4 regions of the Streptomyces sp. ITFR-16 genome follow, and region 3 is predicted to be linked to each of the others. Evidence: riboswitches for the same ligand, from Rfam matches in the RefSeq annotation. Region 3 holds a riboswitch; each other region holds the start of a gene.
What was found. Region 3 has a riboswitch for thiamine pyrophosphate ahead of thiC (phosphomethylpyrimidine synthase ThiC). Riboswitches for the same ligand answer to the same signal wherever they lie in the genome.
Positions count from the first base shown of each region.

Region 1 (7,174 bases), 1.8 Mb from region 3:
TCGGCCAGCCGTACGCGCTGGACAACAAGAAGTCCGTCCAGAAGGTCCTGGACGAGGCCGGTGTCACCCTGAAGCGCTTCACGCGCATCAAGGTCGGCATCTGAGTCCGTCCGCGAAAAACGGTGGACCCCGATAGGGTCTGGTGCAGTCGACGGCCGCACACCGCCGTACGACCGCAGATCTGACGAGGAGGCCATTGCCGCTGAGGGACACCAGACCCACCGGCAATGGCCTTCTTCGTATGTGCACGAGGAGAATTCCCATGAACAAGGGCGCGGACGCCGCACACGGTGACCACAAGCGCGACGACGGCAAGGTGCCCGGACGCTTCATGCTGAAGCTGTCCGGCGAGGCGTTCGCCGGTGGCGGGGGTCTCGGTGTCGATCCCGATGTCGTGCACGCCATCGCCCGCGAGATCGCGGCCGTCGTCCGGGACGGCGCGGAAATCGCGGTCGTCATCGGCGGCGGCAACTTCTTCCGCGGCGCCGAGCTCCAGCAGCGCGGCATGGACCGGGCGCGCTCCGACTACATGGGCATGCTCGGCACCGTCATGAACTGCCTCGCCCTCCAGGACTTCCTGGAGAAGGAGGGCATCGACTCCCGCGTCCAGACCGCCATCACCATGGGGCAGGTCGCGGAGCCGTACATCCCGCTGCGTGCCGTACGGCACCTGGAGAAGGGCCGCGTCGTCATCTTCGGCGCCGGCATGGGCATGCCGTACTTCTCCACCGACACCACCGCGGCCCAGCGCGCCCTGGAGATCGACGCCGAGGGCCTGCTGATGGGCAAGAACGGCGTGGACGGCGTCTACGACTCCGACCCGAAGACCAACCCCGGAGCCGTGAAGTTCGACGCGCTGGAGTACAGCGAGGTGCTCGCCCGCGATCTCAAGGTCGCCGACGCCACCGCCATCACGCTCTGCCGTGACAACCAGCTGCCGATCCTCGTCTTCGAGCTGACCGCCGCCGGCAATATCGCCCGCGCCGTCAAGGGTGAGAAGATCGGCACGCTCGTGAGTGACCAGGGCACCCGGGCCTGACAAACCGGGCGACGCAGGATCCGCCGGGCCCGAGCACTCCGGGCCCATTCAAGACACGCAGGAGCACGTGGTGATCGAAGAAACCCTCCTCGAGGCCGAGGAGAAGATGGAGAAGGCCGTCGTCGTCGCGAAAGAGGACTTCGCCGCGATCCGCACCGGCCGTGCGCACCCGGCGATGTTCAACAAGATCGTCGCCGACTACTACGGCGCGCTGACCCCGATCAACCAGCTGGCCTCGTTCTCGGTGCCCGAGCCCCGTATGGCCGTCGTGACGCCGTTCGACAAGAGCGCGCTGCGCAACATCGAGCAGGCCATCCGCGACTCGGACCTCGGTGTCAACCCGAGCAACGACGGCAACATCATCCGGGTGACCTTCCCCGACCTCACCGAAGAGCGCCGTCGCGACTACATCAAGGTCGCGAAGACCAAGGCCGAGGACTCCAAGATCTCGATCCGGGCCGTCCGCCGCAAGGCCAAGGAGACGCTCGACAAGCTGGTCAAGGACAAGGAGTCCGGCGAGGACGAGGTCCGCCGCGCCGAGAAGGAGCTCGACGACACCACCGCGAAGTACGTCGCGCAGGTGGACGAGCTGCTGAAGCACAAGGAAGCCGAGCTGCTCGAAGTCTGATGAACGACTCCTCCTGGGGCGTCCCGCAGGGCGCCGGCCACCGGGCCGCTCCCGAGATGCGGGCCGCTCCGGCGGGTCCTGCATACGATGTGCATGACGCCCAGCAGACTCGGCCCATGCCCATCGTGCCGGACGTTCCCGACGCAGGTAGAGACGCTGACGACCGTGATGACCGGGACCAGGGGGCCGGACGCCTGAGCGGCGGCCCCCTGTTCCGTGACGAGAAGCCGCAGGAGCCCATGTCCACCGCGCCGCCACCCCCGCAGAAGAAGCGTGCGGGCCGTGATCTGGGAGCCGCCATAGGGGTCGGCCTGGGGCTCGGCGTCGTCGTCGCGGCCTCGCTCTTCATCGTGAAGGCCGTCTTCGTCGGGGTGATCGCCGTCGCCGTCGTCGTCGGCCTGTGGGAGCTCACCTCCCGGCTCGAGGAGCGCAAGGGCATCAAGGCGCCGCTGGTGCCGCTCGCGATCGGTGGCGCGGCGATGGTCGTCGCCGGGTACGCGCGGGGCGCCGAGGGTGCCTGGGTCGCGATGGCGCTGACCGCCCTGGCGGTGCTCGTCTGGCGGATGACCGAACCGCCGGAGGGCTACCTCAAGGACGTCACGGCAGGCGTCTTCGCCGCGTTCTACGTGCCTTTCCTGGCCACCTTCGTCGCGATGATGCTGACCGCCGACGACGGACCGCAGCGGGTCCTGACCTTCCTGCTGCTGACCGTGGTCAGCGACACCGGCGCGTACGCCGTCGGCTGGCGGTTCGGCAAGCACAAGCTCGCACCCCGCATCAGCCCCGGGAAGACCCGGGAGGGCCTGTTCGGAGCCGTGGCCTTCGCGATGGTGGCCGGCGCGCTGTGCATGCAGTTCCTGATCGACGACGGTTCCTGGTGGCAGGGGCTGCTGCTCGGCCTCGCCGTCGCCGCCAGCGCCACCCTCGGCGACCTGGGCGAGTCCATGATCAAGCGGGACCTCGGGATCAAGGACATGGGCACGCTGCTGCCCGGCCACGGCGGGATCATGGACCGGCTGGACTCCCTGCTGCCGACCGCGCCGGTGGTCTGGCTGCTGCTGGTCGTCTTCGTCGGCTCCGGCTGAGCATTTGCCGGCACGGCAACGCGTGAGGGCCCCCGTCCGCGGACGGGGGCCCTCACGCGTGTTTCTCCGGTGTCAGCCGCGCTCGCGCAGGGCCGAGCGCATGTGGTGGTGCATCTCCATGGCCCGGCGGCGCATCCACAGGATCCAGGTGCAGAACACGACCACCCCGACGGCGAAGACCACGGGGAAGGCCGGCGAGCCGGTGGTGGCACCGAGGACGAGCATGCCGACGGCGACCAGGCCCAGCCAGTACGGCAGCCACCGGCCGCCCCGCTCCATCTTCCCGAGCTGCTCGTCGACCAGCCGCCGCATCATCGCGCGCTCCTCGGGGTCCCGGGGCACCTCACGGCGGCGGATCCTGCGGTTGAGGTCGACGACCGCACTCGGCCGCGCCCCGGTCGCCCGGCTGGTCCTGCGCCGCTGGTACGCCAGGATGCCGATGACCACGGCGGTGCAGAGCAGGCTCTGCACCGCCCATAACGCCGGATGATCGTCCCGGCGGAACACGGCACCGAGGCCCAGCCCCAGGACGAAGAGCACGAGGGCCTGCGCGGCCAGGCTGTGGTTGAACCAGTGCTTCACGGTGTGCACGACGGATACCTCCTGCGAAGTCGGCGGGCTGTCCCTGTCTCTCCGGATACCCCGTCGGGGCCCGCGCAGCGGTACCGCGAGGGCCCCGGCCGACGAGGGGCAGGGGCACCTCCGCGTGTCTGCGACACTGGAAGAACCATGCCTAAGCCCGGAGAACTCACTTTCGTCGCGCCCCGCGGAGCCAAGAAGCCGCCGCGGCATCTCGCCGACCTCACGCCCGCCGAGCGCAGGGAGGCCGTCGCCGCGATCGGCGAGAAGCCCTTCCGCGCCCAGCAGCTCTCGCAGCACTACTTCGCGCGGTACGCGCACGACCCGGCGGAGTGGACCAACATCCCGGCCGGATCGCGGGACAAGCTCGCCGAGGCGATGTTCCCCGACCTGATGTCGGTGGTCCGGCACATCAGCTGCGACGACGACACCACCCGCAAGACGCTGTGGAAGCTGCACGACGGGACGCTGGTCGAGTCCGTCCTGATGCGCTATCCCGAGCGCGTCACGATGTGCATCTCCTCGCAGGCCGGCTGCGGGATGAACTGCCCGTTCTGCGCCACCGGACAGGCCGGTCTCGACCGCAACCTGTCCACCGCCGAGATCGTCCACCAGATCGTGGACGGCATGCGGGCGCTGCGCGACGGCGAGGTCCCGGGCGGTCCGGCCCGGCTCTCCAACATCGTCTTCATGGGCATGGGCGAGCCGCTGGCCAACTACAACCGCGTGGTCGGCGCGATCCGCCGGCTGACCGACCCCGAGCCCGACGGCCTGGGGCTCTCGCAGCGCGGGATCACCGTCTCCACCGTCGGCCTCGTCCCCGCGATGCTCCGGTTCGCCGACGAGGGCTTCAAGTGCCGTCTCGCCGTCTCGCTGCACGCCCCGGACGACGAGCTGCGCGACACCCTCGTCCCGGTCAACACCCGGTGGAACGTCAACGAGGTCCTGGACGCCGCGTGGGAGTACGCGGAGAAGTCCGGCCGCCGCATCTCCATCGAGTACGCCCTGATCCGCGACATCAACGACCAGGCGTGGCGGGGCGACCGGCTCGGCCGCCTCCTCAAGGGCAAGCGCGTCCACGTCAACCTGATCCCGCTGAACCCGACCCCGGGCTCGAAGTGGACCGCCTCCCGGCCCGAGGACGAGAAGGCGTTCGTCGAGGCCATCGCCGCCCACGGCGTGCCCGTCACCGTCCGGGACACCCGCGGCCAGGAGATCGACGGGGCCTGCGGACAGCTGGCGGCATCCGAGCGCTGAGGCCCACGGGGGCCGTGTAGCCTGGGGCCGAAATCAACTTCATATTCCGACAGGGGAGCGCCACAGCGCTGAGAGTGCGGCACCAAGGACAGGTTGGCCGCAGACCCTCTGAACCTCGCCCGGGTCATTCCGGGTAGGAAGTTCGGACCTTACTCAAGCTGTTGCGCCCTGCCCGCTTCCGGTTTCCACCGGCGCGGGCAGGGCCGCGTCTCTTCCTGGTCACTCCAGGAGGAATCACATGAGCACCACCCAGAAGATCGCGGTGACGGCCCTCGCCGCCGCGCTCGGCGCGACCGCGCTGGCCGGCTGCGGAAGCTCCGACGACAAGGCCTCCGGTACCGGCGGCACCAACGGCACCGGCTCCAAGACCGTCACGCTCGTCAGCCACGACTCCTTCAACGCCTCCAAGGGCGTGCTGAAGGAGTTCACCCGCGAGACCGGCTACACCGTCAAGGTGCTGAAGAGCGGTGACGCCGGCGCCGCCCTCAACCAGGAGATCCTGACCAAGGGCTCGCCGCGCGGCGACGTGTTCTTCGGCGTCGACAACACCCTGCTCTCCCGCGCCCTCGACAACGGCCTGTTCACGCCGTACGAGGCCAAGGGCATCGACAGGGTCGCGGCCGACGTCCAGCTGGACGCGGACAAGCACCGGGTCACCCCGGTCGACACCGGCGACATCTGCGTCAACTACGACAAGAAGTACTTCGCCGACAAGAAGCTCGCGCCGCCGCGGACCTTCGCCGACCTGGCGAAGCCCGCGTACAAGGACCTGCTGGTCACCGAGAACGCCGCGACCTCCTCGCCCGGCCTCGGCTTCCTCCTCGGCACGGTCGCCACGTTCGGCGAGGACGGCTACCAGGGCTACTGGAAGAAGCTCAAGGACAACGGCGTCAAGGTCGTCGACGGCTGGGAGCAGGCGTACAACGAGGAGTTCTCCGGCTCCGCCGGAGGCAGGAAGGCCAAGGCCGACCGGCCGCTCGTCGTCAGCTACGCCTCCAGCCCGCCCGTCGAGGTGCTGTACGCGGATCCGCAGCCGAAGACCGCCCCGACCGGCGTCGCCACCGGCACGTGCTTCCGCCAGATCGAGTTCGCCGGGCTGCTGGACGGCGCGAGGAACGAGGCGGGCGGCAAGGCCCTGCTGGACTTCCTGATCAGCAAGAAGTTCCAGGAGGACATGCCGCTCAACATGTTCGTCAGCCCGGTCGCGAAGGATGCGAAGGTGCCCGCGCTCTTCACGAAGTTCGGTGCCACCGCCGAGAAGCCGGCGACCGTCGCCCCGGACACCATCGCCAAGAACCGTGAGCAGTGGGTCCAGTCATGGTCCTCGCTCGTAGTGAAGTAGCGAAGACACCCGTACGCGGACCGGGCGCGCGCGGGAGGTCCGCACGCGCCCGGGCCCGGCGCGGGAGCGCGGTGCGGCTCGGCCTGATGGCCGTGCCCGTCGCGTTCTTCGCGCTGTTCTTCGCCTATCCCGTCGCCGCGATCGTCGGACGCGGCCTCAAGGCGGACGGGGTCTGGCAGTTCGGCCGGTTCGGCGAGGTGCTGGCCCGGCCGGACATCCGCGACGTCCTCTGGTTCACTCTCTGGCAGGCGCTCGCCTCGACCGCGCTGACCCTCCTGATCGCCCTGCCGGGCGCGTATGTCTTCGCCCGGTTCGACTTCCCCGGCAAACAGCTGCTGCGGGCCGTCGTCACGGTGCCGTTCGTGCTGCCGACCGTCGTCGTCGGCACGGCCTTCCTCGCCCTGCTGGGGCGCGGCGGCTTCCTCGACGAGCTGTGGGGCGTCCGGCTGGACACCACGGTGTGGGCGATCCTGCTCGCCCATGTGTTCTTCAACTACGCGGTCGTCGTCCGCACCGTCGGCGGGCTCTGGTCGCAGCTCGACCCGCGCCAGGAGGAGGCCGCGCGGGTCCTGGGGGCCGGACGGTTCGCCGCCTGGCGGCGCGTCACCCTGCCCGCGCTCGGCCCGGCCGTGGCCGCCGCCGCGCTGATGGTCTTCCTGTTCACCTTCACCTCCTTCGGCGTCGTTCAGATCCTCGGTGGCCCCGGCTACTCCACGCTTGAGGTGGAGATCTACCGGCAGACCGCCCAGCTGCTCGCCCTGCCCACGGCCGCCGTGCTGACGCTCGTGCAGTTCCTCGCGGTCGGCGCCGTCCTCGCCGTGCATGCGTGGACCGTGCGGCGCAGGGAGAGCGCGCTGAAACTGGTCGACCCGGCGCAGACGGCCCGCAGACCGCGCGGTCCGGGCCAGTGGGCGCTGCTCGCCGGTGTCCTGCTGACCGTGCTGGTCCTGATCCTGCTGCCGCTCGCCGTCCTGGTGGAACGCTCGCTCGACGTCTCCGGCGGCCATGGCCTCGCGTACTACCGCGCGCTGGCGTCGGCGGACGCGAACAGCGGTACGTTCCTGGTCGCGCCCATCGAAGCCATCGGGAACTCGCTGCGCTACGCCCTGGTCGCGACCCTCATCGCGCTGGTCGTCGGGGGACTGGCAGCCGCCGCCCTGACCCGGCGGGCGGGACGGCTCGTCCGGGGCTTCGACGCGCTCTTGATGCTGCCGCTCGGGGTCTCCGCCGTCACCGTCGGCTTC
Region 1 covers NZ_CP134609.1:2,179,174-2,186,347, reverse strand. Annotated here, with positions in the region: gene tsf (translation elongation factor Ts) at 1-104, shown strand, start outside; gene pyrH (UMP kinase) at 263-1,039, shown strand; gene frr (ribosome recycling factor) at 1,110-1,667, shown strand; gene RLT58_RS09555 (phosphatidate cytidylyltransferase) at 1,667-2,752, shown strand; gene RLT58_RS09550 (hypothetical protein) at 2,825-3,343, opposite strand; gene rlmN (dual-specificity RNA methyltransferase RlmN) at 3,482-4,588, shown strand; TPP riboswitch at 4,630-4,746, shown strand; gene RLT58_RS09540 (thiamine ABC transporter substrate-binding protein) at 4,827-5,930, shown strand; gene RLT58_RS09535 (ABC transporter permease) at 6,017-7,174, shown strand, end outside.
Region 1: another riboswitch for thiamine pyrophosphate. It lies ahead of RLT58_RS09540 (thiamine ABC transporter substrate-binding protein); the one in region 3 lies ahead of thiC (phosphomethylpyrimidine synthase ThiC).

Region 2 (7,174 bases), 2.0 Mb from region 3:
GGTGACGGCGCAGCCGCGCGCGGACGGCGGCGGGTCCGGCCGGTTCCTGGTGCTGCTCTCGCTGCGCGGCGGGCGGCCGGCCGACGCCGTGCACCGGACGCTGGTGCACCCGGCCGACGGGGCGGCCGAGAGCGCGGCGGTGTTCGGGGGCAGGGCCGCCGGGCACCCCACGGTGACGGTGCTGCGCCCCGACGATCCCTCGACCCGCCCCGACGAGGCGCACGAGGCCGTGACCCTGATGGCGACGGTCGCCCCGCACGGCCCGGTGGACTGGACGGACCCGGCGCTGCGCGCGCGGTTCGCGGACACGCTGATCGACAGCGCGGGCGCGGCGGTGCCCGGACTGCGGGAGCGGGTGCTGGACATGGAGGTGCGGACGCCCGCGGAGACCGCGGCGGACACCGGTGCGCCCGGCGGCGCCGTTCCCCCGCCCGCGCTGGCGGGTGCCGGGGGCGGTCATCTCCACGCGGGCAACCGCACCCGGCTGCCGGGGCTGCTGCTGGCGGGCGGCTGGTCGCACCCGGGCGGCGGGCCGGCCCATGCGGGCATGTCCGGGGCGCTGGTCGCGGGGATCGTCGTCGAGGGGGACGGCTTCCGCGGGTCGCAGTGACGGCGGCGGGGCCCGGGCGGCCCGGCCCCGGGCGTCAGTAGCGGTACTGGTCGTTGTAGCCGGGGTCGTAGCCGTTCGGGTACGGGGCCGGCTGGGCGGGCTGCTCCGGGGGCGGGGGGTACTGCTCGCCCTCGCGCTGCTGCGGCACCCACACACCGCCGGGCGGGGTCTCGGAGCCGTAGGTCCGGGACTGCGCGCCGTAGGGGTCGGCGGGGTCGGTGTACTGCTGTCCGGCGCCCTGGCTGTCGTAGTTCCCGTAGGCGTCGTACGTGCCGTACTGCGGGGTGCCCGCGGTGGTGCCGATGTACGGGTCGGAGTAGGCGGCGTACTGCTGCTGGTCCGTGCCGTAGTCGTACTGGCCCGCTCCGGCGTAGGTGCCCTGGCCGGAATAGGTGTCCTGGCCCGCGTAGCCGTCCTGGGCCGCGTAGGTGTCCTGCCCGGGGTACGTGTCCTGGCCGGGGTAGGCGTCCTGCCCCTGCGTCTGATGGCCCGGGTAGTCGGCGTAGGGGTCGTACGCGGCGTACTGCGGGCTGCCCTGGGGCTGCTGGGGTTCCTGGTGGGTCTCGCGGCGCGGCAGCGGATCGGTGTAGACGCCGTACTGCCCGGTGTCGTCCGGCAGGGGCTCCGGCTCGTAGACCGCGGCGGCCCCGTCCCGCGGGGCGGAGCCGGGGGCGGGCGGTGCGTCGGTGCCGGACTCCATCTCCAGGTCCGAGACCCGCAGCGCGGGCTCGCGCTCGCCGCCCCCGCGCCGCCGGCGGCTCGCGCCGGGGCTGCCCCCTATGGCCCAGCCGGTCGAGAAGCCCCGGCGGAACGAGAGCGTGACGTAGGTCTGACCGGTCGCGAAGGCGACCGCGCCGAGGGCGATGACGGGCACGGACGGCATCAGGACGCCGAGGACGACACCGAGGAAGCCGGTGAAGGCGAGCAGGCGCCAGCGCAGCCGCGCCTTGTACTGGAGCAGCACCTCACCGAGCAGCCACAGCGCAACGATGCCGAACGCGATGTAGAGGACCGTCCAGCCCATGCCCGCCCCCTTCTACGGCCACCGCCCCGGATCGTGGCGGGTACGGCCGGTCACGACTGCTTGTGCAGTCCGAGATTCTCGTAGATCTCGAGCGTCGCAGTCGAGTTGTTCAACGTGATGAAGTGCAGTCCGGGCACACCCTCGGAAAGCAGCTCCGCGCAGAACCGCGTTGCGAAGTCGATGCCAATGGAGCGTACAGCGGCGGGATCGTCCTTGGCGGCGAGGATGCGTTCTTTCAGCTCGGCGGGCACGGTCGCGTTGCTGAGCTGCGCGAACCGCTCCAATTGCCGGACGCTCGTGAGCGGCATGACTTCCGGAATGATCGGCGTTTCGCAACCCGCAGCGACCACCCGGTCACGCATCCGCAGATAATCCCCGGGCGTGAAGAACATCTGCGTGATCGCATAGTCCGCACCGGCGCGGCACTTGTCCACGAAATGCCGGATGTCGGTGTCCCAGTCGGTGGAGCGGGGGTGCCGCTCGGGAAAGGCCGCGACGCCGACGCAGAAATCCCCGGCCTCCTTGATCAGCCGGACGAGATCGGCCGCGTACCGCACTCCTTCCGGGTGCTCGACCCACGGGCCCATCGGGTCGCCCGGCGGGTCGCCGCGCACGGCGAGGATGTTCCGGATGCCGGCGTCCGCGTACTGCCCGACCATGTTGCGCAGTTCGGCGACGGAGTGGTTGACCGCCGTGAGGTGCGCGACCGGGGTGAGGGTGGACTCGGCGGCGATGTCCTGGGTGGCCTTCACCGTCCCGGACCGGGTGGAACCACCGGCCCCGTAGGTCACGGAGACGAAGCTCGGCCGGACCGCCTCGACCCGGCGCAGCGCGTTCCAGAGGTTCCGTTCGCCCTTTTCGGTCTTGGGCGCCCAGAACTCGAACGAGTACGAGGTCTTGCCGGTCGCGAGCATCTCACGCACGGTGCGCGCGTGATCTGTCCTGGTGGAAGGTGTGCCAAGGGCCATACCGGCAGGTTAACCAGGAGGACGCCCCATCCCCGCCGAACCGGGGTGATTTGCCTGGATTGACCGTTACTTTGTCCACGCCTCGGACACTTCTGTCCCAAACACGCCCTCGGCGCGCGCTGCGGGACGCGCCCGCGCCGCTCACGCGCCGGCGCGCTCGCGGACCCTTCGTGCCAGCTCAGCGGCGGCGGCGGCCGGATCGGACGCCTCCGTGACGGCGCGGACCACGACGACGCGGCGCGCCCCGGCGTCCAGCACCTGGTCCAGATTGCCCGCGTCGATCCCGCCGATGGCGAACCAGGGGCGCGCGGGGGCGAGCGAGGCGGCGTAGCGGACGAGGTCCAGGCCGGGGGCGTGCCGGCCGGGCTTGGTGGGGGTGGGCCAGCAGGGGCCGGTGCAGAAGTAGTCCACGCCGGGCTCGGCGACGGCCGCGTCCACCTCGGCCCGGGCGTGCGTGGAGCGGCCGACGACCACGTCCCGGCCGATGATCGCGCGGGCGGCCGGCACCGGCAGGTCGCCCTGGCCCAGGTGCAGCACGTCGCTGCCGATGGCGTGGGCGACGTCGGCCCGGTCGTTGACCGCGAGGAGCTTGCCGTGGCGCTTGCAGGCGTCCGCGAAGACCGCGAGGTGCTCCAGCTCCTCGGCGGCCTCCATGCCCTTGTCGCGCAGCTGGACGATGTCCACCCCGCCGGAGAGCACCGCGTCGAGGAACTCGGGCAGGTCGCCCTGGCGCCTGCGCGCGTCCGTGCACAGATAGAGCCGGGCGTCGGACAGCTGCGAGCGAGGCGTGGACATGGTGCGGTTCCCCCCGGGACAAGGCGATGGCGTGGTGCGGCGCGGGGAGCGGGCCGCGTGGGACGCGGCCCGCTCCCCCGTACGGCTTTCGGTCAGACGGCGAGCGCCTGGGCGCGGCGCTTCACCTCCGTGCCGCGATTCTCACTCAGCGCCTGCGCGGGCGTGCCCGGCAGGGTCGGGTCGGGCGTGAAGAGCCATTCCAGCATCTCTTCGTCGGAGTAGCCGTCGTCCCTCAGGAGCGTCAGGGTCCCGGAGAGGCCCTTGACCACCTTGCTGCCGTCGATGAAGGCGGCAGGCACCTGGAGCGCCCGGTTCTCACCACGTCGTACGGCGATGAGCTGGCCCTCCTTCACCAGCTGCCGCACACGCGTCACCTCGACATCGAGCATTTCCGCGATGTCGGGAAGGTGGAGCCAGGCAGGGACGAGAGCATCGATCTTTGCGTCAATCTCGGTCACGGGACAAGCCTGCCATCCCGGACCGACAGCCGACACCCGGACTCAGCCCTTCAGGTCCTCGCGGCTACGGGAGGACCGCCGACTTCAGCGGTACGGAGGGGTCGGCGGCCCGCAGCGGATCGAGCCGCGCCCCCGCCTCGACGAGCCTGCGCCCCTGGGCCAGATCGCGCGGCCGGCTCACGGCCAGGACGGCGGCCAGGACGCCGTCGCGCAGCCAGCACACGGACCAGGCGGGGTCCGCCGGGTCGCCGCGCCACAGCAGCGTGTCCGCGTCCGCGTGATGGCCGGCGTACTGCACGAACCGGCCGAACTGCTCGGACCAGAAGTAGGGCACGGGGTCGTAGGCGGGCGGTTCGGCGGCGCCCTCGCCGGCGGCCGCGGCGATGTGCGCGGCGGCGGTCCTCGGCCCCTGGAGCGCGTTGTCCCAGTGGTGGACGAGCAGCCGGGTGCCGTAGCGGGCGGAGGGGAAGGAGGCGCAGTCGCCGACGGCGTACACATCGGGCAGCGAGGTGCGCAGGGCCGTGTCGGCGGTGACCGATCCGTCGGGGCCGAGCGCGACGCCCGAGCCGGCCAGCCAGCCGGTGGCGGGCCGGGCGCCGATCCCGACGACGACCGCGTCGGCGGCGAGGGTGCGCCCGTCCGCCAGGACCACCGCGCCGGGTTCGACGCGGGCGACCCGGGCCCCGGTGAGGAGTTCGGCGCCGCTCTGTGCGTACCAGGCGGCCATCGGGGCGGCGACCTCGGCGGGCAGGGCACCCGCCAGGGGCCGGCCGGCGGCCTCGACGACGGTGACCGCACAGCCGGCGGCGCGGGCCGCGGTGGCGAACTCGGCGCCGATCCAGCCCGCGCCCACGACCACCACGTCGTGCCCCGCCGCGAGGACGGGGCGCAGCCGCGCCGCGTCGTCGAGGGTGCGCAGCAGATGGACGCCGGGCACGCCCTCGGAGCCGGGCAGGACGACCGGTTCGGCGCCGGTGGCGATGACCAGGACGTCGTAGGGCACGGGGCCCGCGGAGGTGTCCAGTTCGTGCGCGGCGGCGCGCACGCCGGTGACCTCGCAGCCCAGGCGCAGTTCGATGTCCAGGCCCTCGAAGTCGATGTCGAAGGCGGATTCCTCGGCCTTGCCGAGCAGGACCGCCTTGGACAGCGGGGGCCGGTCGTAGGGCTGGTGGGGCTCGGCGCCGATGAGGGTGACGGCGCCCGTGAAGCCCTGTTCGCGCAGGGCCACGGCGGTCTGCACCCCGGCCATGCCCGCGCCGGCGACGACGACCCGCCGCCCCGGCCTCTCTGCCCGCTGCTGCTCGCTCACCCGTCCACCTTAACCACGTGACAGACCGTCAGGACAGGGGGCCGCCGGTCCCGCCCGCACCCCCGCCCTCCTTACCGGGTCCCGGGAGCGGGGTTTAGGGTGGCCACGGTAAGACACTCGCGGGAGCCCGGACGCACCGGGCTGAGAGGGAGGCTGGACGGCCTCCGACCGTACGAACCTGATCCGGGTCATGCCGGCGAAGGGAGGGGCTGGACGCCCATGCGCACCCATCGCACCGAAGGGTCCGACGTCCTCGTCATCGGGGGCGGCATCATCGGCCTGGTGACCGCCTGGCGGGCCGCGCAGCGCGGACTGCCGACCGCGGTCGTGGACCCCGGTCCGGGCGGCGGCGCCGCCCGGGTCGCGGCCGGCATGCTGGCCGCCGTCACCGAACTCCACTACGGCGAGGACACCCTGCTGAGGCTCAACCTCGCCTCCGCCGCCCGCTATCCGTCGTTCACCGCCGAGCTGGAGGCGGCCGGCGGACAGGACATCGGCTTCCGCGCCTGCGGCACCCTGGCCGTCGCACTGGACGCCGACGACCGCGCCCATCTGCGCGAGCTGCACGAGCTCCAGCGGCGCTCGGGGCTGGACTCGCAGTGGCTGACCGGCCGGGAGTGCCGCCGGCTGGAGCCGATGCTCGCGCCGGGGGTGCGGGGCGGGCTGCGGGCCGACGGCGACCACCAGGTCGATCCGCGCCGGCTGGCCGCCGCGCTGCTCACGGCGTGCGAGCGGGCCGGGGTCGTCTTCCACCGCCGAAGGGCCGAGCGGCTCTCGGTGGTGCGCGACCGGGCCGTCGGGGCCGTCCTGGACGACGGCACGGAGGTGGCGGCCGACCAGGTCGTGCTCGCCGCGGGCAGTCTCAGCGGCCGGCTGGCCGGGGTGCCCCCGCAGGTCCTGCCGCCCGTGCGCCCGGTGAAGGGCCAGGTGCTGCGCCTGACCGTGCCCCCCGCGTACGCCCCCTTCCTCTCGCGCACCGTGCGCGCCGTGGTCCGGGGCAGCCACGTCTATCTCGTGCCGCGCGAGAACGGCGAGCTGGTCGTCGGCGCGACCAGCGAGGAGATGGGCTGGGACACCACGGTCACGGCGGGCGGGGTGTACGAGCTGCTGCGCGACGCGCACGAGCTGGTGCCCGGCATCACCGAGCTGCCGCTCACCGAGACCCTGGCCGGCCTGCGCCCCGCCTCCCCCGACAACGCCCCGCTGCTCGGCCGGACCGCCCTGCCCGGCCTCCATCTCGCCACCGGCCACCACCGCAACGGGGTGCTGCTCACGCCCGTCACGGGTGACGCCATGGGGCAGCTGCTGGCCGGCGGCGAGCTGCCCGAGGTGGCCCGCCCCTTCTCCCCCGGACGGTTCGCACCCGCCGCCCCCGCACGTCAGGAGCAGCCCGCATGACCGAGTCCGTCCCGCTCACCGTGTCCGTGAACGGCGAGGCGGTCGCCGTCGCCCCGGGCACCACCCTGGCGGCCCTCGTCGCGACGCTGACGGCCGCGCCCTCGGGTGTCGCGGCCGCGCTCAACGAGACCGTGGTGCCGCGCGGCCAGTGGCCCGCGGCGGCGCTCACCGACGGCGACCGGGTCGAGGTCCTGACCGCGGTCCAGGGAGGCTGACCGTGTCCGACGACCTCTTCACCCTCGGCGGCACCGTCCTCGGCTCCCGGCTGATCATGGGCACGGGCGGGGCGCCCAGCCTTGAGGTGCTGGAGCGCTCCCTGACCGCGTCCGGCACCGAGCTGACCACGGTCGCCATGCGCCGCCTGGACCCGACCGTGCAGGGCTCCGTGCTCTCCGTGCTGGAGAAGCTCTCCATCCGGGTGCTGCCGAACACGGCGGGCTGCTTCACGGCGGGCGAGGCCGTGCTCACCGCCCGGCTGGCCCGCGAGGCCCTCGGCACCGACTGGGTCAAGCTGGAGGTGGTGGCCGACGAACGCACCCTGCTGCCCGACCCGGTCGAGCTGCTGGACGCCGCCGAGATCCTGGTGGACGACGGTTTCACCGTGCTGCCGTA
Region 2 covers NZ_CP134609.1:6,008,552-6,015,725, reverse strand. Annotated here, with positions in the region: gene RLT58_RS26615 (phytoene desaturase family protein) at 1-610, shown strand, start outside; gene RLT58_RS26610 (hypothetical protein) at 645-1,634, opposite strand; gene metF (methylenetetrahydrofolate reductase [NAD(P)H]) at 1,685-2,602, opposite strand; gene thiE (thiamine phosphate synthase) at 2,744-3,397, opposite strand; gene RLT58_RS26595 (Rv2175c family DNA-binding protein) at 3,490-3,855, opposite strand; gene RLT58_RS26590 (NAD(P)/FAD-dependent oxidoreductase) at 3,920-5,164, opposite strand; TPP riboswitch at 5,274-5,386, shown strand; gene thiO (glycine oxidase ThiO) at 5,384-6,562, shown strand; gene thiS (sulfur carrier protein ThiS) at 6,559-6,777, shown strand; gene RLT58_RS26575 (thiazole synthase) at 6,780-7,174, shown strand, end outside.
Region 2: another riboswitch for thiamine pyrophosphate. It lies ahead of thiO (glycine oxidase ThiO); the one in region 3 lies ahead of thiC (phosphomethylpyrimidine synthase ThiC).

Region 3 (7,174 bases):
GCGGCGGCCACCGCAGCGGCCATCCTCGTCGCCGCCGTCGGCCTCCTGCTCGCCGCCCTGCGCAACGGCTCGACCTCGCTGGCGGCCCGGGACTCCGGCGAGGAGCTGCCCGACGACGTGGCCCGGGCCAGGGACGCCTGGGAGGACGCCCTGCTGGAACGGGGCATCCTGCCCTTCCTGCGGGACGCGCTGGCCGACCCCGGCACCGCCCCCGCCGTGCGGCCGCCGTACCGTCCGGCCAACCGCATGCCGAAGATCGGCTACAGCAGGCCGGACTTCGCCGGTCCCGACGAGGGCCCGGCGGCCGCGCCCCGGCCGAGCTTCAGCAGCCCGGACTTCTCCAGCCCCGACTTCGGCGGCCCCGAACACGAACTGGACTGATTGGGGCCGCCGTCCGGGCCCGCGCCGCCGTCATCCGCTCCGCACGATCCGCGCCACCGCTCTCTCGACCGGCGCACGCCCGTGCACACGCACCAGCGCGAGATGGAAGAGCGACGGCGCGACCGGGGCCCAGCGCTCCACGCGGCCGGGACTCAGCAGGTACCTGATCACGTCTGCAGGGCGGAAGGGCACGTAGTCGATGGTCTGCGCCTCCCAGCGGTCCGCGACCCCCCGGCTCATCCGCGCCCGCAGCTCGTCGCGGGTCAGCTCCGTCAGCCGGGCGCAGAAGTGGGCGCCCCACTGCTGTCTACCGACGTCCAGCACGAAGGCGAGCAGTTCGAGCGTGTACTCGCCGGGCTCGACGGACAACTCCTCGCGCATGCCCCGGCGGGCCACGTCGTAGAGGTCGGGGGCGCTCCCGCCGGCGGAGTCCATGGGGCCGGCCAGTCCCTCGTTGACGGAGGAGTTCCAGGCGCCCGGCGCCATCCGGACCCGGTCGCTGCGCCGGGTCACGACCAGCTGGTCGTCGGCGGTCACCACGGCGACGTTGACGCCGAAACTGCACTGCAGGAACGCGGGCGCCCCGAGCGGACCGTCCGGGTCGAGATAGCGCGAGCGGGGCGTGGTCCCGTCGTCCAGGCGCCGGTCGAGCTGCTGGGCCGCGAGAAAGGTGTAGTAGTCCGTCGGGCGCAGCCGCAGACGGACCTCGGGCCGCTCGTCGAGCGCGGTACGCGAGACGTCGAGCGACGCGACGGCGTACCGGGGCCCGTTCCACGGCGGTGTGCGGCCCTCCGCACGGGCCCTGGCAGCGTCCTCCTCGGTCTCGGTGCGCCAGCGGGCCATCTCCTCGGGCAGTTCGACCGCCTCGTCGAGCACCTCGACGCGGACGGCCTCGGCGGGTATGGACGCCTCGCCGTCCCCTTCGACGATCAGCGCGGGGGTGCGCAGGGGGCCGAGCGAGAACGTCGTCCACGCGGACCCGGACTCCTCCTCCTGCGGCCCGCCCCGGAGCGCCGCACCGGGGAAGCGGGTCCGCAGTCCGCTCCAGCCTCTCCGTAAGGGCTGTGCGGCCAGCATCCCGAGAACCGCGCCGACGACTCCACTGATCACTTCGTTCCCGCTCATGTCCGGCAGGGTAGGGCCCCGGCAGCGGCTGCCGGGGCCCTCGGCACTGCCGGGTTCAGTCGGCCAGCGGCAGGTACACCCGCTTCCCGCTCGCCGCGAACTCCTTGGACTTCTCCAGCATCCCCGCCTCGATCTCCTCGTCCGATGCGGAAGGAACCAGGTCAGGGGCGAACTGCTCGGTGATGCTCCTGCTGATCTTCATCGAGCAGAACTTCGGCCCGCACATCGAGCAGAAGTGCGCCGTCTTCGCCGGCTCGGCGGGAAGCGTCTCGTCGTGGAACTCCCGTGCCGTGTCCGGGTCGAGGGCCAGGTTGAACTGGTCCTCCCAGCGGAACTCGAAGCGGGCGTCCGACAGCGCGTCGTCCCATTCCTGCGCTCCCGGATGCCCCTTGGCGAGGTCGGCGGCATGGGCGGCGATCTTGTACGTGATGACCCCGGTCTTCACATCGTCCCGGTTGGGCAGGCCGAGGTGCTCCTTGGGCGTGACGTAGCAGAGCATCGCCGTCCCCCACCAGGCGATCATCGCGGCCCCGATGCCCGAGGTGATGTGGTCGTACGCCGGCGCGACATCCGTGGTCAGCGGACCGAGCGTGTAGAACGGCGCCTCCTCGCAGATCTCCTGCTGGAGATCGATGTTCTCCTTGATCTTGTGCATCGGGACATGGCCCGGGCCCTCGATCATCGTCTGCACCCCGAACCGCTTGGCGACCGTGTTCAGTTCGCCGAGCGTGCGCAGTTCGGCGAACTGGGCCTCGTCGTTGGCGTCCGCGATCGAGCCGGGGCGCAGCCCGTCGCCGAGCGAGTACGTCACGTCGTACGCGGCGAGGATCTCGCAGAGCTCCTCGAAGTGCTCGTACAGGAAAGACTCCTTGTGGTGCGCGAGGCACCACGCCGCCATGATCGAGCCGCCCCGGGAGACGATGCCGGTCTTGCGGCGGGCCGTCAGCGGCACGTACGGCAGGCGCACGCCGGCGTGGACCGTCATGTAGTCGACGCCCTGCTCGGCCTGCTCGATGACGGTGTCCTGGTAGATCTCCCAGGTCAGCTCCTCCGCCCTGCCGTCGACCTTCTCCAGGGCCTGGTAGAGGGGGACGGTGCCGATCGGCACGGGGGAGTTGCGAAGGACCCACTCACGGGTGGTGTGGATGTTGCGGCCGGTGGACAGGTCCATGACGGTGTCGGCGCCCCACCGGGTCGCCCACGTCATCTTGTCCACCTCCTCCTCGATCGAGGACGTGACCGCGGAGTTGCCGATGTTGGCGTTCACCTTCACCAGGAACCGCTTGCCGATGATCATCGGCTCGATCTCGGGGTGGTTGACGTTGGCCGGGAGCACGGCCCGGCCGGCGGCGATCTCCTCGCGCACCACCTCGGGCGCGACGTTCTCCCGCAGGGCGACGTACTCCATCTCCCGGGTGATATCACCCCGTCGGGCGTACGCGAGCTGAGTGACGGGCCGGCCGTCCCGGCTGCGCCTGGGCCGGCGCGGGCGGCCGGGGAAGACGGCGTCCAGATTGCGCAGTCCGCCGCGCGGCGAGGTGTGCTTCAGCCCGTCGTCCTCGGGCCGGGCGGGGCGGCCCGCGTACTCCTCGGTGTCACCGCGGGCGATGATCCAGTTCTCCCGCAGGGGCGCGAGACCGCGGCGGACGTCGGTGTCGACCCCGGGATCGGTGTACGGCCCCGAGGTGTCGTACAGCGTCACGTCCTTGCCGTTGGTGAGGTGCACCTGACGGACCGGCACCCGGAGGTCGGGGCGCGACCCCTGGACGTATCCCTTGTGCCATCCGATGGACTTCCCGGCCTCGTCGTTCTGATCGGAGGCAGGCGTGCGTGTGTCCGATGTGGTCATGAGACCTACTCCCTACGCCGGCATTACCCGGTAACAGGTTCGGCGGTCGGCGCAGCCTGTCCCGTACGGACGTACGGAGATCAGCGCCCTCTCAGCCCGGTGCTCCGAGCTCCCGCGTGTGCAAAGGTGCCACCACGCTAGCGTCCCGGTCGGCCGGCTGAACAGAGGGCCCTTGTCTTCTTGCGATGATCGGCCGGTGACGTCACCTCATCTCTCCCCCGAACCGCAGGGCCATCAGCACAGCCACGCGCACAGCCATGGCCCGGCCGCGCCCGTCTCCTCCCGGCTGCGCAAGGTGATCGCCGCGGTCCTGATCCCGTTCGCCGCCGCCGTCGTGGTCGGGCTCGTGGTGCTCTGGCCCGGTGGTGCGCCGGCGCACGAGCGCACAGGTGTCGGCTTCGACCGGCAGACCCAGCAGGGCAGGGTGGTGAACATCGACAAGGTCGACTGCAAGGACGTGAACGCCTCCCAGGTGCCGGTCAGCGGCGAGAGCACACCGCCCACGGGTGAACCGTCCGACGGCGCCGCCCTCTGCGAGAAGGCCACCGTCGAGGTCACGACCGGCGAGGACAAGGGGCGCAGGTTCGTCGAGGTCGTGCAGCCGGACGCGCCCCGTCAACTACGGGAAGGGCAGGGGGTGGTCGTCGCGTACGCCCCCGACGCGCCCCATGACCTGCAGTACTCCGTGACGGACGTGAACCGGAAGTTCCCCCTGGTGCTGCTGGCCGGGATCTTCGCGCTGGCGGTGGTGCTCGTGGGCAGGATGCGCGGGGTCATGGCGCTGGTGGCGCTCGCCCTGTCGTTCGCCGTGCTGACCCTGTTCATCCTCCCGGCCATCCTGCAGGGCTCGAATCCGCTGCTCGTGGCGGTCGTCGGGGCCGGCGCCATCATGCTGATCGCGCTCTACATCTGCCACGGGCTGACGGCCCGCACCTCGGTCGCCGTCATCGGCACCCTGATCTCCCTGCTGCTGATCGGGCTGCTCGGCTCGCTCTTCATCGGCTGGGCGAGCCTGAGCGGGAACACCGACGACAACACCGGCCTCATCCACGGCCTGTATCCGCACCTCGACATGAGCGGCCTGCTGCTGGCCGGCGTCATCATCGGTTCCCTGGGGGTGCTCGACGACGTGACGGTCACCCAGACGTCGGCGGTCTGGGAACTTCATCAGGCGGACCCGACGATGAATGCGAAGAAGCTCTACCGGGCAGGGATCAGAATCGGACGCGATCACATCGCCTCCGTGGTCAACACCCTGGTGCTCGCCTATGCGGGCGCCGCGCTCCCGCTCCTGCTGCTGTTCTCGATCGCCCAGAGCAGTGTGGGAACGGTGGCCAACAGCGAACTGGTGGCGGAGGAGATCGTGCGCACCCTGGTCGGTTCCATCGGGCTGGTCGCCTCGGTTCCGGTGACCACGGCACTCGCGGCGCTGGTCGTCTCCGCGGACCGCACGGGGCTCGGCGCGGAAGCCGGAGCTTCGGCACCCGTGCGGAGCGGCAGGGGACGCCGCCGGCGGACGACGTAGTGACCGGCACCGGCCCGACCAGGACACGGAGAGTGATTCACCCGTTCGGCAGGTGTTGTGTTCGACCGGCCGGGAGGCCCGTGGACACGGGCTTCCTCAGCCGGCGTTCTGCTCCTCGGCCAGAATTCGCCCCAACGCCTCTTCCAAGTTGCCCTCGAAGTCACCCAGCGTGCACTCCTGGCCGAGCGGGACGAGCTTGTCCGTCCGGTCGAGGAAGGCCACGAGCGGCGCCGTACCGGCCCGGAAGAGAGCACGGTCGGCTCCCACCTGCAGCCGGATGTGGACATCGGACAGCCCCTCGGGCTCGGTCGGCCCGATGTGCACATCGCCGTCACCACTGGGGCTGTTGAGGCCGTCGAGCAGCAGCTCACGGCCGAAAGCCCAGGTGACGGGGGCGTCGCCGGGCAGATGGAAGGTCATCCGGATCGCATACGGATCGCTCACCTCGTAACGGAGCTCCACCGGGATACGGAAGGAGAGCTCCTCGGAGACGAGGAAGCTCATCATGACCTCAGCTTGAACCGACTCGCGCATCGTTCAACCCCGCAGTAGATGAATCTGGCCAGGAATGATCCCCCATGGCCCTATTGACGCCATCGTGGTGCACGCGATAGCAGATCACAAGGAGTGATTTTTCAGATACTGATAGAGAACACGAACGAACGCAAGAGGCTGGCCACTTCGCCACGTAGTCGTTCGACTGCGGGGAGCAACCGTTCTTCTTGGTCGAGGGGTACCGAAATGGCCATCGCCGCAGCCGGGAATCCGGCCGTGATCGGGATGGCGGCGCAGACCGTACCGAGGGCGTACTCCTGGCGCTCGATGACGGGTTCCGTACGTTCCAGTGAGCGCAGCCGCTCCAGCAGCGCCGGGCGGTCGCGCACGGAGTAGCGGGTCAGCGGGCGCACCGGATGCCGGTCGAGATGGTCCTCTCGGGCCTTCTCGTCGAGCCGGCTCAGCAGGCACTGGCCGATCGCGTGCGCGTGCCCGGTCTCGCGGAAGGCGGCCCACTCGGCCACTGCGGGGGCCGCGGGGGTGTCGGCGACGGCCACGAGCTCGATCTCGCCGTCGCGGTAGACCGCGCAGTAGACCGGGGCGCCGACGATGTCCCGCCAGCGGCCCAGCGACTGGGCCATGGTGCGGGGCCGGTTCCGCACACCGCCGTCCCCCGCGAGCCGTTCGGCGGCGTCGCCGAACAGGAAGACGCCGTTCTCACGGCGCAGATATCCCTCGTGGGTCAGGGTGCGCAGCAGGTGGTAGGCGGTGGGAAGGGGAAGGCCCGCTTCCCTCGCGAGCTGTTTGGCCGGGGCCCCGTCGCGATGGGTGCCCACGGCCTCCAGCAGTCTCAGCGCCCGTTGCACCGATCCGATCAGCGTCGGAACAGCCGGACTCGATGCCGTGGTCAACGGTCACCCCCAGGCGTGGTGACGGGCGGTCAGCCCGCCTGTGGGGGCCGCCCCCACGGTCTGCCGCAGGCCTGGGGCCGGAAGGCCGGAACCCGTACAAACCACTGGTCAGGGTGGCGACTGGCGGTGCATTCCCAGGGGGCGGCAGCGGACTGCAACCCTATCGGGAGCGCCCGGAGGGAGCACCGAATCGTCTTCCGCTTAGCTCTGCTGGGCTAATCGTCCGGCCGCCCGTGCCCTTACCAGTCGCTCCCCGAGGAGGAGGACAGGAACTTCCGTACGACGAAGACGAGCCCGCCGACCAGGATCACGAAGATCAGGATCTTGAAGAGCAGGCCGACCACGAAGGCGACCACGCTGGCGATCAGACCACCGAACACGACGATCGCGATGACGGGCACCGCGATCCACTTCACCCACCAGGGCATTCCCGCGAATATCTCCCGCACGGCCATCGTCCCAACCTCGTCTCTGTGAGTTCCTGCTTCGATGCTAGAGGGGAGGGGGCGGCCTGCGGGGCCCCCGGAGCCCTTGGACTCCCCTGATCGATCCCCTAGGGATCCCTGAGAGGCGGCTCAGCCCTCGGGCGGGGAGAAGACGACCATCACCCGCAGATCCTCGGTGATGTGGTGGAACTTGTGGGCCGTGCCGGCGGGGACATACACGACACTTCCTCTGCCCACCTGTGTGGTTTCCATGCCGACCGTGATCGACGCACGGCCGCTGACCACGAAGTAGACCTCGTCCTGCTGGTGCGGCTGCTGCGGGTCGAGTTCACCCGCGTCCAGGGCGTACAGGCCGACAGACATGTTCCGTTCGCGGACGAACTGCAGGTACGCGCCGTCGTTGGCGGCCCGTTCCGCCTCCAGTTCGTCCAGTCTGAATGCC
Region 3 covers NZ_CP134609.1:4,019,223-4,026,396, forward strand. Annotated here, with positions in the region: gene RLT58_RS17720 (hypothetical protein) at 1-381, shown strand, start outside; gene RLT58_RS17725 (hypothetical protein) at 412-1,506, opposite strand; gene thiC (phosphomethylpyrimidine synthase ThiC) at 1,562-3,355, opposite strand; TPP riboswitch at 3,348-3,481, opposite strand; gene RLT58_RS17735 (YibE/F family protein) at 3,552-4,880, shown strand; gene RLT58_RS17740 (SsgA family sporulation/cell division regulator) at 4,977-5,414, opposite strand; gene RLT58_RS17745 (IclR family transcriptional regulator) at 5,516-6,286, opposite strand; gene RLT58_RS17750 (DUF5326 family protein) at 6,526-6,735, opposite strand; gene RLT58_RS17755 (cupin domain-containing protein) at 6,862-7,174, opposite strand, start outside.

Region 4 (7,174 bases), 3.3 Mb from region 3:
AGCAGCCCGATGCCCAGCAGCCAGCTCCCCAGCCGCGTACGGCCGTTGCGGCTCAGCTCGATCACGATGCCGCACAGGATCAGCGCCAGCCCGTACACCCCGACCACCAGTACCGAGGAGCGGCTCGCGATCCGCAGACCGAGGACGACCGCCATCGCGGCCATACCGACCGAGGACAGGACGATGCGCAGCCGTCTCGCCTGGCGCGGCGTCAGCCTGCGGTCCTCGGTGACCGCGTGCTCGGCTTCGCTGTCGCTCCCGGCTATCGGTACGTCCACGGTCCGGTCCTGGTCAGAAGTGCTCATGACGCCGGATCGTAATGGCTCCGGGCGGCCCTGTTCACCGCTCCGTGCCAACGAACGGCAAAGCCACCGGAGTCCGCCGCCCAGCCCTCCCGCACCCGCGCGGCTAACGCAGCCGGGGCGCCTCCCGCGCCGCGTCGACGGGTCCGCCCTCCGCCCGCTCCACCCGCACCGCCAGCTCCCGCGCCCAGCCGGTCAGTGCCGCCACGTCCATCCCGTGCGGACGAGCGGCCGTGAACGCCTCAAGCGCCGCCGCCCCGCGCCGCAGCAGCCGCGCCCCGCCCGTCGCGTTGCCCCGCGCGGAATGGGTCAGCCCGACGGCCAGCTGCGCCAGCCCCCGCCACAGCTCCCGCTCCCCGTCGGGGCCCGACTTCCAGGCGTCCTCGAAGACCTCGTGGGCGTGGAACGGCATCCCGGCGTCCAGCAGCCGCTGCGCCTCCCGCACGGTCCCCTCCGGCGTGCGCACCACGCCCTCGGGCTGGCGCTCCACCCCCTCGGCCCCGTACGGCAGGGGGCGCCCCAGCCCGTCACGGGGGCGCGCGTTGTGCGCCCTGCCCTCGATGTCGCGGTCCCTGCGTGTCTCGTCCACCCCTCGATTGTGCCCCGCACCTGCGGCGAACTGGTTGAACCACTGTCGGTGGGCCCCCGCGCACGACTAGGCTCGACAGTCATGGTCACGACGTTGGGGGAGAGCAGGCATGAAGCCGTCCCGGCCGCTTTACGAGCGCGAACCGGAACTCGCCGCTGCCGTACAAGCCGTTGACGCACTGTGCGGTGCGCAGGCCGCCGGCGGGCTGCTGATCTACAGCGGCGAGGCGGGCATCGGCAAGACCGCCCTCCTGGCCGAGATCCGTGCCCTGGCGGAGGACCGCTGCACCATCTGGTCCGCACGCGGCGGCGAGACCGTCACCTCCGTGCCGTTCCACGTCGTACGCCAGCTGCTCCAGCCCGCCCTGGTCCAGCTCCCCGAGGACGACGTCAGGGCCCTGTTCGGGGCCTGGTACGAGATCGCCGCGCCCGCCCTCGGACTGGCCGAGCCCACCGGACCCCAGCCCGATCCGCAAGGTGTGCGCGACGGCCTCGACTACGTCGTCTCGCGGCTCGCCTCCCGGCTGAGCCACCGCCCGCTGCTGCTCATCATCGACGACGCCCACTGGGCGGACGGCGAATCCCTCGCCTGGCTCGCCTCGTTCACCGCCCGGCTCGGTGAACTGAAGGTCCTGGTCGTCCAGGCCCACCGCCCTGAGGAGCTCGCGGCCCGGGAGGCCGGGCGTCCGGCGGGCGACCATCCGGCACAGGTCCGTGTCGCCCTGCGGGCGCTCACCCCGGACGCCACCGCCGAGCTGGTCCGCGCGACCCTCGGCGACCACGCCGACGACCCGTTCTGCCGCGAGGTCTGGGCCGTCACCGGCGGCAACCCGTACGAGGCGGTCGAACTCGTCGCCAAGGTCCAGGACCGCGAACTGGCCCCGCTGGAGGAGTCCGCCGGGCTCCTGCGCGAACTCGGCGCCTCGGCCCGGGGCAGCGGCCTCGTCGCCCGCCTCGAACGGCTGGGTAAGAACGCCAACCGGTTCGCCTGGGCGGCCGCCGTCCTCGGCACCGACATCTCCCAGGAACTCGCCGCCACCCTCGCCGGGATGAGCCCGGCCGAAGCGGCGGACTGCACCGCCCGGCTGCGCGAGGCCCGTATCGTCAGCGGATTCGACCCGCTGGAGTTCGTGCACCCGCTGATCGCCACCGCCGTCTACCGCTCCATCCCGCCGGCCACCCGGACCGCCATGCACGGCAGGGCGGCCTGGGCGATCACCCGGGCCGGGCTCGGCCCCGCCGCGGCCTCCCGGCACCTGCTCGAAGTCCACCCGGACGACGACCAGGAACTGGTCGAACAGCTCAGGGCGGCCGCCAGCCAGCACCTCGCGGTCGGCGCGCCCGAGGCCGCCCGCCGCTGTCTGGAACGGGCGCTCCAGGAGCCGCCCCGCCACGACATGCGCGCCACCCTGCTGTACGAACTGGGCTGCGCCACGCTGCTCAGCGACCCGCCCACCACCGTCCAGCATCTGCGGGCCGCGCTCGACATGCCGGGGCTCGCCGACGACCTGCGGGTCGACGCCACCTACCGGCTGGCCGCCGCGCTGTCGCACAACAACCAGCTGAAGGAGGCGGCGCTCGCCCTTGCCGCCGAGGCCGAGCGGACCGCGCCCGGCCCCGGCCTGATGCGGCTCCAGGCCGCCCACTTCCTCTGGGAGGGCACGCAGGCCACCGAGGAGGACGGGCCGGGCCGCTCCCGCAGGCTCGCCGCCAACGCCGACCATCTCACCGGCCGGGACAACGCCGAACGGGCGCTGCTCACCCTGCGCGCCTTCGACGCCATGCTGCGCGGCGAGAACGCCCAGCTCATCGTGGAACTCTGCGAACGCGCCCTGGTCAACGGCCACCCGGCGCGCGGACTCGGCTGGACCGACACCGAGTGGGGCTTCGAACTCCCGGCCACGCTCGGCATCACCTACGCCTTCATCGACCAACTCGACCGCGCCGAGGAGCTGTTCGGCGAGGCGGTGCGCGCCTTCGAGATCTCCGGCTGGAGCGGCGCCCACCTGGCGTTCGCCCACACCCTCCTCGGTCTGGTCTACCGCCGTCGCGGCCGGCTCGCCGAGGCGGAGGGCTTCCTGCGCGAGGGACTGCGCCTCGCCGACCGTGTCGGCAGCGGCCTGCCCGTCCACTGGGACGCCGCCTGTCTGCTCATCGACACCCTGCTGGCGCGCGGCCGGGTCAGCGAGGCCCGCAAGGTCGCCGACGACTACCACTTCGGACTGCCCTACCCGAGCGCCATGGTGCTGCCCGACGGCCCGTGCGTCCGGGGCCGCCTGCTGCTCGCCGAAGGCCGTACGAAGGAGGCCGTCACCGAGCTGGAGGCGGCGGGCCAGTCCCTCGAACCGCGCGGCAGGTTCAACGGCGTCTGGGGACCCTGGGCCGGTGACCTGGCTCGCGCCCTGGCGGACGAGGACCCGGGCCGTGCCGCCCAGCTCGCCAACTCCGCCCGGGTGCACGCCGAACGGTTCGGCACGGACACGGCCATCGGGGAGGCCCTGCGCTGTGTCTCCCTCTTCGCCCGCCCGGAGGAGGCCGTGCACCTGCTGGGCGAGGCGGTCCGCCACCTGGAGGCGTCGCCCTCGCAGTACGAGTACGCCCAGGCCCTGGTCGACTACGGCATCGCGACCCGCTCGCCCCGGGAGCTGGCCCGGGCCCACAAACTGGCCACGGCCTGCGGCGCCGAATCCCTGGCCGCCCGCGCCCAGCAGGCACGCGCGTCGATCCGGTCCACCGAGTGAGGTAATGTTTGTCCTGCGCAGCCGCCCGGCACGACCGGGAGGAATCGCAGCGGGACGTGGCGCAGCTTGGTAGCGCACTTGACTGGGGGTCAAGGGGTCGCAGGTTCAAATCCTGTCGTCCCGACTCGTGAGAGTCGTTCGTCGAGGGGCCGTGCCGGAGAGATCCGGTACGGCCCCTCGGCCGTTCTCCGCCTCAGCGGCTCCGGCGCAGCCGCAGCGGGGTGTAGACCGTCAGGGCCACGAGGAACGCCACCCCGTAGGCCAGGTCGGCGCCGTGCAGCGCGTGCGCCACGGGGCCCACGTACAGGCTGGTGCTCATGAAGGGGACCGCCGCCGCGAAGGCCGCCGCGAAGGCGGTGAGGGCGGGCCACCACGGCCGGCGGTGTGCGCTCTCGGTGGCCAGGTCGACGGGGGAGTGGCCGCGGGCCCGCGCCCGCACGGCCCAGTCGACGGCCACGATCGCGACGAAGCCGGGGATCCAGTAGCCGACGAGCAGCAGCACGTTCTGGAAGCGGGTCGTGGTGTCGGCCGCGTGCATCCACAGGACCAGCGGGAAGCCGAGCGCCGCGGCGAGTGCGGCGGCGACCGGTCGCGGCAGCCGGACACCCATCGTCTGGAGCGCCAGCGAACCGCTGTAGTCGTTCATGGCGTTGCTGCACAGCGCGGCGAGCGCCACGGCGAGCAGCCCGAACGCGCCGAGGGCGCCCCCGCCCAGCAGGGTGTCGATGCCGCGCGCCGTCTGGTCGGTGAAGACGGACGCCCCCCACAGCCCGAGGGCCTGGACGGCCACGAAGGAGGTGCTGATGCCCAGCAGCGTGCACCAGAACATCCGCGGCCGGGACGCGGTGCGCGGCAGATAGCGGCTGAAGTCGCTGGCGTACGGCGCCCAGGACAGCGCCAGGCTCAGCGCGACGGTGCAGGTCAGGACGGCGGCGCCGGCCCGGTCCGCGCCGTGCACGGAACCGGAGGCGGCCGGGTGGACGCCTTGCAGGAGCTTGGTGGAGAGCACGGCGAAGGCGGCGGCCAGGGCGAACGTCATCACGGTCTGGAGCCGGTGGATCACCTCGTACCCCAGGACGCCCAACGCTCCCTGGGCAGCCATCATGACCAGGACCCCCAGCCAGAACGGCCAGCCGCACAGCTGGGCCAGCGCGTCCCCGCCGAACAGCCCGATCAAGGCGTCCCAGGCGATGGAGGACAGCCACTGCAGCACCCCGGGCACGACGACACCCCGGCCGAACGCCAGCCGGGCCAAGGGGAGTTGCCCGGCCCCGGTCTGGCTGCCCCAGGTGCCCAGATACGCGGTGGGCACGGCGCCCACGAGGGTCCCGAGCACGACGGCGGCCAGCGCGGTGGCGAAGTCCAGGCCCAGCGCGATGCCGACGGTGCCGGTGAAGACACCCGTCATCGTCAGATTGGGCGCGAACCAGACGGTGAAGAGCCGGCCGGGCCCGCCGTAGCGGCGGTCCTCGGGGACGGGGGCTATCCCGTGTGCCTCGACGCGCAGATCGCCGGGTGCGGTGGGCATGCGCCCGCCGAATGCGGCGAGCTCGTCCTGGGCATGCGACAACGACATGAAGACATCCCTCCGCCAGTGCTAACTGGTTCAGGTTCGACGGGTGTGATCTCAGCCCCTGTGCGGGGCACCCCGTGTCCGGTGTGGCGGCCAGGATAGCCGGGCGGGCGCGGATGCCGGTGCGGGGGTGGGTACCTGTCCACCCCCTGCGCGCCCGGCGCGTGACTCAGCCGAAGAGCTTGGCCACGAAGGCGGAGAGATTGGCCGCGGTGCGGCCGACCTGCTCCTCCAGGGTCAGCGACTCCTTGAAGCGGGCGCCCGAGGCCACGGCCTTCTTCCCGCGCACGTACAGGGAGCAGGCCAGGTCGGTGCACATGTACAGGCCGACCGAATTGCCCTCACGCCCGGCGGGACCCGTCTTGCGGGCGGTCATCAGGGAGACCCCGCCGCCGGGGTGCGTGGTCAGGCAGAGGGAGCACATGCTCCGGTGGAGGAACCCGCGCTGCTGGGAGGGGAAGCGCAGCGAGATCCCCGTCAGCTTCCCGTCGTGCTCGGTGACGATGTAGCTGCGCCCGGGCGCGCTGAGATCGCGCCAGCCCAGGAAGTCGAGATCCTCCCAGGGCAGCTCCCCGAAATCGCGGGGCAGCGGCAGACGCCCGGCCTCCCCCTTGGAGCAATTGACGAACGATGTGCGGATGTCCTGCTCGGTCACGGCCTTCATGCCCACGACGCTAACTCTGCCTATGAGCCCTAGGCAAATGATTAATCGAATTAGGTGTGTACCTCGGTCTCCTCGGTCACCAGGTCCAGCCGGTGCGCGGGCGGGTGCGTGAGGCCGAGGCCGGGGCGCCAGGCCGCCAGGATCTGCGCCGAGGGGTCGAAGAGGGGTGCCGGCAGCTCGTCGGGCGAGGTCCACCGCCAGGTGCTGATCAGATGGGGCTCGGTCACCTCGGGGGTCGCCGAGCCGACCCGTACAAGAGCGCCGAGCGTGACCCGGTTGATGCCGCCCACCGCGTCGTGCAGCATCACGAAGATGCTCACCTCGTGCTCCGCGACCCTCAGACCGGTCTCCTCGCGCAGCTCACGCGCGGCGGCCGCCGCGACGGACTCCGGCAGCGGATCGACCTTGCCGCCCGGCAGCTCCCAGGTCCCGCTGTGGTGCCGGCCGAGCAGGATGCGCCCCCGCGCATCCTGCACGATCACCCCGACCCCCAGCGCCGCCTGCGCCTTGGGCGGACGGGAGTTGCGGGACGGAACGGGGGTGGCGTCGGTGGTCATGGCGCTCTCCTTGCACGGTCGTACGGGGCCGGGCGTCGAGCCTACGGGGCGGCCGGGACCCGCCCCGGCGCGCTCACACGGTCAGCCGCAGCGCCGTCGCCGCGATGCCGAGCCGTACGCTCTGGCCCCACGTCAGCTCCAGCGCGTCCGTCTCCATCCCGTCCCCGAAGACCACCACCCGGTCGGACTCCACGGTCAGCCGGAGCTCCTGCCCGCGCCCCAGCTCCCCGGAGACCAGTGAGGTGCCGGTCACCGGGGACGGCCACGCCTCCCGGACGAACCACAGCAGCCGGGGATCGGTCGGCGCCGGCAGTGCCAGCGGGCTGCGGCGCTCCTGCCACAGCGAGCGCAGCCAGCCCGTGGCGCCGGTCCCGGTGCCGACCAGCACACCGGAGGAGGCCTGCGGCTCGGCGGGTGAGCCGGCCGCGTCCGTGCCCAGCCGGTAGCGGGCCGTCTGGTGCCCCGGCGGGCCGAGGTAGATCTCGTTGAGAGCCAGCAGCCGCTGGGTGTCGTCGGCCACCGCCTCCACCATGGTCAGCTCGTCCGCGCGGCCGCCCGGCGCCGCGGCGGCCCGGAGCAGCGCCGCCGCGTCGCCGGGCCGGTGGCGCACGAGCACGCCGGGATTGCGGCCGGGATCGGTGTCGATGCCCACGACCGGCTGGCCGGAGAGGTACTTCGCCGCGTTGGCGACCAGACCGTCCTGCCCGACGACGACCACGACGTCCTCGGGCGCGAACAGGAACCGGTCC
Region 4 covers NZ_CP134609.1:680,209-687,382, reverse strand. Annotated here, with positions in the region: gene RLT58_RS03205 (hypothetical protein) at 1-305, opposite strand, end outside; gene RLT58_RS03200 (DUF309 domain-containing protein) at 409-891, opposite strand; gene RLT58_RS03195 (ATP-binding protein) at 1,001-3,631, shown strand; tRNA gene RLT58_RS03190 (tRNA-Pro) at 3,682-3,755, shown strand; gene RLT58_RS03185 (purine-cytosine permease family protein) at 3,825-5,207, opposite strand; TPP riboswitch at 5,198-5,292, opposite strand; gene RLT58_RS03180 (FBP domain-containing protein) at 5,374-5,868, opposite strand; gene RLT58_RS03175 (nucleotide triphosphate diphosphatase NUDT15) at 5,919-6,425, opposite strand; gene RLT58_RS03170 (hypothetical protein) at 6,499-7,174, opposite strand, start outside.
Region 4: another riboswitch for thiamine pyrophosphate. It lies ahead of RLT58_RS03185 (purine-cytosine permease family protein); the one in region 3 lies ahead of thiC (phosphomethylpyrimidine synthase ThiC).